Regions from separate parts of the Virgibacillus sp. DJP39 genome, predicted to be linked through region 1. Evidence: riboswitches for the same ligand, from Rfam matches in the RefSeq annotation. Region 1 holds a riboswitch; each other region holds the start of a gene.
What was found. Region 1 has a riboswitch for cyclic di-GMP ahead of ACOI1D_RS16335 (GGDEF domain-containing protein). Riboswitches for the same ligand answer to the same signal wherever they lie in the genome.
Positions count from the first base shown of each region.

Region 2: it holds a riboswitch for cyclic di-GMP, as region 1 does, so the genes downstream of both, ACOI1D_RS03620 (hypothetical protein) here and ACOI1D_RS16335 (GGDEF domain-containing protein) in region 1, are expected to answer to the same signal.
Region 3: it holds a riboswitch for cyclic di-GMP, as region 1 does, so the genes downstream of both, ACOI1D_RS03600 (DUF192 domain-containing protein) here and ACOI1D_RS16335 (GGDEF domain-containing protein) in region 1, are expected to answer to the same signal.

Region 1 covers NZ_JBMERP010000064.1:2,362-5,578, forward strand. The annotation lists gene ACOI1D_RS16335 (GGDEF domain-containing protein) at 212-1,243, opposite strand; cyclic di-GMP riboswitch class I at 1,307-1,394, opposite strand; gene ACOI1D_RS16340 (DNA topoisomerase) at 1,566-3,217, opposite strand, start outside.
Region 2 covers NZ_JBMERP010000005.1:82,922-86,138, forward strand. The annotation lists gene ACOI1D_RS03610 (signal peptidase I) at 1-478, opposite strand, end outside; gene ACOI1D_RS03615 (DUF1102 domain-containing protein) at 757-1,317, shown strand; cyclic di-GMP riboswitch class II at 1,488-1,571, shown strand; gene ACOI1D_RS03620 (hypothetical protein) at 1,632-2,036, shown strand; gene ACOI1D_RS03625 (DUF5305 family protein) at 2,061-3,173, shown strand; gene ACOI1D_RS03630 (sensor histidine kinase) at 3,160-3,217, shown strand, end outside.
Region 3 covers NZ_JBMERP010000005.1:79,573-82,789, forward strand. The annotation lists gene ACOI1D_RS03580 (pilus assembly protein TadG-related protein) at 1-49, opposite strand, end outside; gene ACOI1D_RS03585 (TadE/TadG family type IV pilus assembly protein) at 65-448, opposite strand; gene ACOI1D_RS03590 (A24 family peptidase) at 445-960, opposite strand; gene ACOI1D_RS03595 (Flp family type IVb pilin) at 1,048-1,230, opposite strand; gene ACOI1D_RS03600 (DUF192 domain-containing protein) at 1,261-1,605, opposite strand; cyclic di-GMP riboswitch class I at 1,751-1,841, opposite strand; gene ACOI1D_RS03605 (HAD family hydrolase) at 2,000-2,668, opposite strand; gene ACOI1D_RS03610 (signal peptidase I) at 2,718-3,217, opposite strand, start outside.

The DNA of each region.
Region 1 (3,217 bases):
TTAATTACTCAATAGTATCAACAATACAGCAAGGTATCCATGAAAAGACCTAAAGTAAACCACATTCGATCAATAAAGAACTCGGCTTATCGCCAAGCTTTAATCGTAGAAATCTTAGATGCACTTATGCGAAAGAAAAGTTCTTCACCGCAAAAAAAGAGCCCATTTTACGAACTCCATCTTGACTGTTTTTACAAACCTATATTAAAATCTAAACACTCTTCACCATATTTCTTCCCTCTTGCTTAGCTTTATATAAAGCTCCATCAACCCGATTGATTAGCGATTCAGCAGTATCACCTTGTATTACTGACTCTACACCAAAACTTGAAGTAGCTTGCCCAACTTCATCAAACAGATGACCCTCAATTGTTAACCTCAATAGCTCGGCTAGTGCAACTGCCTCTTCCTTCGTTCGCTGCTGACATATGATGATGAACTCCTCTCCTCCCCAACGTCCAAAATTATCATTTTTTGACAGATTTTTAAGGACTAGCAAGGTGACATCTTTTAAAATTGCATCTCCAGTTATATGTCCATATCTATCATTTATTCTTTTAAAATGATCTAAATCAAAGAAGATTACAGAAAATCCATGATCTACCGGTTCCTTATTCATTAAGTATTGATCCAGCCATTTGTAGACCATCGTTCTGTTGCCGATTCCTGTTAACGTGTCCTGATATGCTATTTTCTCTAACAACTCTGATTCCGTAAAGGCACGTATAATATGTCTGGCAAAAAATAAAAAGATGATATAAACCAGTATTGCGAATTGATATTGAACAAGAGATGCATGTCCAGCATAAGGGATGTTACTCCAATTCATGATAACCATTATTAATGTTAAAGACCAAAGAATAATGGAGTAAGTGGCGCCTTTTGCATTTCTTAATGTAATAAAAATATACACATATAAAAGTGGTGTCCATAATGACGCATCACCAGTTGTAATTGCATTATTTAATGCCATCTTAACGTGAATTACCTCATAGGATTTTGAAAGATGTAAAATGCTAATTAAAATCAAATTAGCAATTTCCACAAACCTTAAATAAACATTTACATATAAAAACAACCATGTTATTAGAAACCAGCCAATTAAAATTGGTAATACAACCAGATTGAATGGATCCTGGTTCCAGAATACAAGCTCAGAAATTAGTGCAAGTAGAATTATGGGAAGAATCCATAAATATAATGTTCGTTTAAATTTTTCAAATTTATTTAACCCGGCAGACAAGCAAAACACCTTCTCCCCAAAAAAATAAAGACTAATCGTTACCGAAGCGTCCTTCTTTCTGGAATCGGTAACTGGCTAGCATATTCTTATTAAGAACTTAGCCCCTTAGCTTTGCGCAGTCCACTTTTCAGTGAATTTGCCCTTATTTTTTATAACATATGGAATTTAAGAATATGATTTTAATAATCTATTCCCGTCTAATCTAATCTAATTTAATCTGATTTAATTTAATTTAATTTAATTTAATTTAATCTTAACTAGTACTATTATCCTATTAACCATTTCCATTTACAAGTAGTTTGTACATTTAATCTCGACAAATCTACTTTTTAAACTCCATTTTCCAGCTAAAATAATCATTCGCTGGATTCTTCTCATATCGCAAATAGGCATCAAACTTGTTCCCTTTTTTACTTGCCAGGCCCTTTACAAATGCATTTCCGCTGCTTAACAAAGACTTTACCATGGTTTTTGTGGGTTTCTTTTTCATCGTTGCCAGGTATTTGTCATTTTTCCAAATGACAAATTTGCAGCCGCTCTTCCAATTGGTACAACCAAATCCTTTTCTTCCCTCAATAATCATCCCTTCACATTGAGGACATTTTCCAAGGGGTTCTACAGAAATTTTTGTTGAAGCAATTTCGTTAATAATCCCTGCTTCATCCACTCTAATAGTTTCTACAGATTTACGTGTAAAATCAAATACCACGCGTAAAAACTCATCCTTAGTTACAGAGCTTTTTTCAATATCTGATAGCGTTTTTTCCAATCGTCCCGTGAACTCCAAATCAAATAACTCACTTACTGGAAATGTTTCTACTAATTTTGTTCCAAGTGCTGTACATATTAAATTCTTATTTTCTGCAGTGATATAGCCTACATCCTTAAGCTTCTTCATGGTTTCTGCTCTAGTGGCTGCCGTTCCTATACTAAATCCCGTTAACACTCCACCCATAATTTCTTCCACGTCTTCTTCTTTAACACTTTTTCCGCATGTTTCCATTACGCGAAGCAGGGTTCTTTCTGTATGGCTTTTCGGTGGTTTTGTGACATGGGTTGAAACTTCGGAATCTTTGACAGTAACACTATCATTTTTTTGCACAATTGGTAAAAGTGTATCCTTAGATTGGGTGCTTTCAACCTTTTTCCACCCCTCAACCAGTTGTACTTTACCTTTAGAATGAAATAATCCTTTTCCTTCCATGCTTGCAACCTTTGTCTGTAACTTTGTTTCTTCATAGATCGCAATCGGCATGAACTGCATAATAAACCGATTTTTAATGGCAGTATAAACCAATTGCTGGTCTGCAGTTAGTCGGGATGGTTTCATATATGTAGGAATAATCGCACTATGACTTTCAACTTTCGCACTGTTAAATACACGTTTTGACTTTATGAATTTAATTTCATCTTGGTAAGGTAAACCTTCTGAGAGTGTCTTTAATACATTCGCTGCTTTACCTACTAAACTGTCATCCAATGCAGTACTAGCCGTACGGGGATATGTAATGAATTTTTTTTCATAAAGTGATTGCGCAACCTTTAGTACCTTATCGGAAGTCCAACCATTATATTTACTTGTAATATATCCCTGTAGATTAGACAAATTGAACAAAAAAGGTGGAAACTCTTTCTTTTTCTCAACCTGTTTATCAATAATGGTTGCTGACTGATTAGCGAGTTGTTCATGAAGTAACTCTAAAGATTTCTTCTCTTTAAATTTTTCCTTCTTACCTTCCATATATGTACCTTGATAAACCAGGTTATCTTCTGTTTGGAATGTTGCAGTCAGCTTGTAGTAGTCTTCTGGGACAAACTTTTCTATTTCTTTATCCCGATCATAAATGATTTTTAATGTCGGTAGCAAAACTCTTCCTATATTCAAAGCCTTCCCACTGCCTTTTTGATATTTCAACGTTGCTGCAGAAGTTAAATTAATCCCTATAACCCAATCAGCCCACTGTCTGCTAATCC
Region 2 (3,217 bases), on a different contig from region 1:
TTACTGGTATTAATAACGGATTGCTTTGAAACTTTTCCGCCCACAACGATAAGTAGCCAATTTTCGGAATAACAATTGGTGTTTCTCCAATCGTTATTGCTTTCCCTGCAACCCACTCCTGTTTAATAGGTACAGTACCATCGGAACTTTGATCTGTATACTTATTGGCATCACCTTTTGTAATGAACCCTTCTTCACGGCTCCCACTCATTACACGATGAGCGATCCAGCCCTGTTTTGAAAGACTCCCTTCTTCTGTTTTAAAAAATATAATATCTTCTTTATGTATAGTTTTCTCTTCTTTTAAATTTTCAATGATGACCATGTCCCCCCGTTCCCAAACAGGGTGCATACTGTTTGAACGGATAACAGTAAGTAACATAGGTTCTTTTGTAATAGCTGATCCAATAGCTGCGACTAATGAACATAAGACTACTATTACTAGAACAACATTTATTATTCTCGAAACTACCTTCATAGATACAACTCCTTTCCTCTATTTTATTGTAAATCTATATCAAATTAAGCCCTCTAAAGTAGAATTCATCTGGTACAAAAGTATACCCTTCCATAAACTTAAGTAGCAGACAAAAGAAAAAAGTAGTAGTAAATCTAGTAAATAGTAGATTAATAAAGTAGACAAATGATATTTAATAAGCCCACTTAAGAGTGACGATATCAACCGATAAACCACCTATACTTGGTTTATCAACAAAACACGGCGATATGCCGAAAAAATTCTAGGAGGAATTATAAATGAAAATGAAAAAAGGATTATTAATGGTAGTTTTACTACTAGCTCTTTCCAGCGTGATGGCAGCGATGTCATTTACGACTGCTAGTGTAACGAGTGGCATGTCGTTTAATGTTAAAAATACAAACGAATCGCTCTTAGCACTTTCAGCAAGTGACGAACACAATGCATCGTTTTACAATACAGCTGGTGCAGATAAACTAATTATTGACTTGGACAAAGGTTATAATGGTGACGACTTTGGCGTTCAAAACAATAGTGATTACACTTGGGACGAGTTATTTACAGTTAAAAATAATTCTGAACACGCAATAAATGTTTCTGTAAGCACTAACCCTAAAGTTGGTATTGCAGGAATTAACACTTATTTAAAAAGTACTGAAGACTCTTGGACTAGAATAAATGGAATGTATAGTTCAGGGGATGGAGAATATACTTTTGTACTTGAACCTAACGAAGAAAGACAGATTGATCTTAAATTAGAATCTATGCAAGGTTCAAATAAACATGAAGGTCAAAGAGACTTCGATTTAATCGTTGATGCCAGCAAAGTCTCCAAGTAATATAAGTTTTTTTAAAACATCCCTAAATTGAATTTAGGGATGTTTTTGATTTCCTTATCATACGGATAAGACATAACTACCCACTATTCGGCAAAATTAGAACCAATCATTGTACACTATCTGACATAATATCCACCACAATCTAGTTATAATTAACTATGATAATAACTGGATTACTAGGAAACTGTGATATACGTCCTATATGTGGGCACCAGGGACGTATGGAGTTAGTGGTGCAACCGGCCTGATTAGAACTGGACAATTTGTTCAGTTTGATTAGGCTTTTATTATGAACTTTTTTAGGAGGATGAAAAATGAAATTTATGATTTCGCTGACGATGCTTTTTATCACTGCAACAATTTCACTTCTACATACCACTAGTTTTACAACAGCCGAGGTAAAGAATAACACAAAACTATCAGTGGTCTCTGAGGAGAATGCATTGGTCGCAATAACCTACACGAATAGTAAACAATTTGTAGTAACAAACAACACAAGCTCAACAATTAAAATAGAACGAATTGAGGTTAGTGGAGAATTTGACCATGAAATTGTTGATTTAGGAAAAAAAGGATCTCACTTTATCAGCCCTGGTGCAGTTCAACCATTTAATATTACCGGAGATCCAAATAAATTAACCGGAAAGGTAATTCAGGTAACAACAAATTGGAATAATGGTAGCGCAGTAATTAAATCAACAATACCAGATATCAAATAGAGAAAAATAAAAGGGGTAATAGAAATGATTAAGATCATAAGAAATCTATTAAATCGAGAAAACAAGAAAATTATGTTTAGCCTTGTCACATTATTAATTATCTCAGCTTCTGTTTCCGTTTATTCCTTTCTACAGCCTACAACGATTACGAACCAAATTAATGACAATACTGCACAGTTTCAAACAACGTATGATTATAAGGCCACCGTTACACCTAATGTACTTAACCCAAACGGCGGTACAATCGAGGTTGGCGATACAATTTTCAAAAAGGTGACAACAGCTATACCTTTCGACTTAAAAACTACAGTAAAATCAGAAAATCCTTTAACGATAAAAGGAACACACGAAGTAAAGTTACTAGTGAAAGCAGGAGAGCTATGGGAGAGAACGTTCCCATTGGAAGAAAAACAATACTTCGAACAAACAGGGAAAGATTTATCAATTGTCGATAATGCTTATACAATAGACATTGCAAAACTCAAAACGTTTATAACACAAGTTGAAGAAGAAATCGGTGTTAGACCTGAACAGTATGCGTTGGAAGTGATCCCAACAATTCAAGGAACGATTAACTTTAATGGAAAAGAAGAGGAGATTCAGCCACAGGAAAGGCTAGTATTTCAATACGCCTATGATGAAATTAACCTAGCTAGTGAGAAAACTTTTACATCTAATGCCTCATTTACCACGACTCAAACAATTAAGAGTACATTTCAACTAATAGGAGTTCCGCTTCCTCTTATTCCAGTCCGAACAGCTAGTACTATATTGTTTATTCTGTTACTAATCTCTGTTAGTTATGCATATAGAGATTTAGTAATCAGTCGCCACGCTCCTTCCTTGACACAAATGGAAAGAATCAATAAAAAGCATGGAAGCAGAATCATACCAGTCACTCAAAAAGTTACCACTGCAGATAAGTCGATTTTTACACTAGACACGTTTAAGTCGATCATAAAAATTGCTGATGAAAAAGAACTTCCTATTTTTTGCTGCAAAGACCATCAAGACGGTGGAGCAGCATATTTCATTGTTGATGGGGATTATATGTACAACTATGAAACTAGTAGAACAGAATTAATACGGAGTGCAAAAAAAGTAGAAGAAAGTGACAAAGCCTATGCAAGAGGTTAATCGCTTTTATCGTTTACTAATCAAGAATCCTAGCAGTAAATTGC
Region 3 (3,217 bases), on a different contig from region 1:
TAAGGACATTACCATCTTGCTTTCTTAAAAGTTCCCTTATTATTTTCATGCTTAGATCCCTCACTTACTCTATTCTTATAGTCGAGTCGACACTTAGAACAAGCGACTCCGGAAAAATTGTCTCGATAAATGGGGTGAAAGGGGTAAGGGTATAATCTAGGTTTACTGTTATATATTCACCAGACTCTCTCATTTCTGGTTGGGGAGTAATGTCTACAAGAAGTTTAGTTGGATCACCCATACTTAAATTATTTCGGGCAAATTGAACAAGCTCTGTGTCAGTTTCACCTAACCCTCCAAGTCTTACTGTTTCCTGTGCGGTGAAATGAAGCGAAGAATACATAATGGTCATCCTGCCGATATCAATGATACCCACTAGTAATAACAAAAGAACTGGTAGGATTAACGCCATTTCCACCAATGATTGTCCTTTTTCCTCTCGGATCATAATAAAACAGCTCCATTAAGAAAAAATGCAAGAGCTGCCCCACCAGCAATTGCTAGCCCATATGGGTATGTACTTTCTAACCCTTCTTTATCAAGACCAAGAGGTATCCTCATGCCATAAGTAATACCGCTTATCGAATAGGTGATTGATTTTAAACGTTGAAATGCTCCTTTACGAAGCAACAAAATAATTAGACCAATTAAACCACCAATAAAACCCATATAAATTGCTGAAATAAATACAAATGACGACCCTTTAATTGCTCCTATTAGCGCTAGCAGCTTAACGTCACCTGCACCCATACCACCCATTAGATAAGGTATTAAAAGAATAACAAGTCCGCAGCTAAAACCTAGTAAACTACTGAATAAACCAGACCAACCTAACAAAATTCCATTTAATAGAAAAGCAAGAAGCAATGATGGAAAAATGACATTATTATAGATCTTTCTGCTTTTTAAATCGGTTATTACACAGATTACTAGGACGATTATTAATAATAGATTTAACACATCAATGCCCTCCCTTCTATTTTTTTAACAAAAAAGCTTTACATATGTAAAGCTTTATTTGCTCTTTTAATTGTTATAATAATACCATTATGGTGTATTAGCTGTTGTCAGTGATGCCACGACATTATCGAACATAGTTTTTATTTGTCCTCGCATTGTAATTAATACCGCAACCACTCCTACAGCAATTACTCCCAACACTAAACCATACTCAGTCATACCTTGTCCTTCTTCTTCTAAAAATAAGCCTTTTAATTTTTTCATCATCATAATAAATCTCTCCCTTTTCTTAAATAATTTTTATAAGACGAATTCAACTTCATTTCCAATCTCTGTACGAGTGTGACTAACTGTTCCTGCTGGTAACTCGATTACTGAAACTGCATCGGCATAGCGACTTCCAACTTTTCCTGGGGTTAATGCTTCATCAATAGCGACAACTATGTTTGCTGCGTTAAGATAAATAATATCAATGGAATAATTCATGAAGAATGTATGGACGGATTGACAGGGTTTGATATGCATGCCAGTTCCTAAGTCAAGTTTGTCCGTGAACATCAAGCCTCTTAGTCGTTTAAAAAAACTGTATGCCTGATTGACATTTACGGCGATTTCCTCCTCGTTACTTAGGTTTACTAGCTTCAATAATTACACCTCCTATGGACAATAAAAATAACCCGCCTTTACCGAAAGGGGGGTTACTGCCTAGTTATTTCAACAATTAAATAGATTTGTAGTGCTAGAAAGGCGCTACTTATCTACCCATTATTAAAATACTATTCCCTGATCCTTCGGTAACTGGCTAGCAATATGCGAAGATTAGCATATAGCCCCTATAGCTTTGCGTCACTGGCTTTCACCAAGTTTTGCCTTTATCGAGATACAGAATTATTCTTTTTTCGACTGCTCTCTTGTTTTTATAATAGTTTAATAACAGAACAAATAGAATCCTACAATAGTACCATTTTTTTACAAAAACCCCCACAAATAAACAATCTCTTGATTAACTAAAAAAAGACAACTGATATAGACAGCTGCCTTAAGACGCAAATATTGACCAGTTATTTTTCTTTGCTGCTTCTTTCATACCCTGGTCAGGATTAACTACTATAGGATACTTCACAAATTGAAACAATGGTATATCACTTTTACTATCAGCATATGCCCAGGTTTCAGCTGGATGAGATTCATCCTCCTGATGAACTTCCATCCACTCTTTTACTTTATTAACCTTTTCGATTCCATTTACTATAGAACCAAGATTACCAGTACATATTCCATTTTGGTCAAATTGTAATTCGGTACTAATTACATGAACGTTTAAATCAAGTTTCTTGGTAAAAGCTCTAAGAAAAGGAAAAAGGGCACCAGACAGAACAATAACAGTATCTCCTTGTTTTTGATGTTCACGTATTTTATGTACAAGGTCCTGATTTGCATCTTTAATACCTATCTCTACTAGTTTTACAAAAAAATCATCTAATTCCTGGGATGTTTTTCCCTTAAACGATTGTGCAAAGGCCCTGAAAAATTGTAATCGAAAAGCATTTTTTCCATTAAGTAAGCCAGAAACTGTAGCTTTTACAATCCCTGCACCAACAACAACCCACTGCTTAAAGACGAACTCCTTTTTTGCCGCTTGAAACATAACCTTAAACGAATTCCCTTGGTAAAGGGTACCATCGAAATCAACTGTTACAACTGCCATTTCCTATCACCTCTACATCAACTATAATGCTGCATTAAGGGGATGTACACTAGAATGGCAATGAACTCTGTATTTTTCTTTTTTTCCTTCTTAATAGCTTAGCTGTTTTCCTTCTCATCTTTCCATTAACAAACGGATAAACCATCAAAGGTAATCCTGGCACTAGTGAAACCGAGACGAGCGCTAACCAATAACTTTGCTCCGAGAGGAAATAGATTAGCGATGCTGGCAAAAATGGATAAAACAATCCTACCCTTATAGATGATTCGTATTTCCCTGGAATTTCAGCTTTAACTGTATAGGTGGATTTTATTTGTTCCCCTTTTGATAGAATCACCCTTTCATGACTCAACTCAATCTGCTTGTCACTCGTATTAATGGTTCCGATTAATGGAAAAGCACCATTATTGCTAAGCTCCGACAATGGACGCGAAACCTTATCGCCCACCTTTAAGATCCCGACATCACTCCCCATTATTACTCCCTGGCTTTTGTCAGATACCTGGTACGCCAAACCGAGGTTCTGTCCAGAAGTAAGCATTGTTCCAC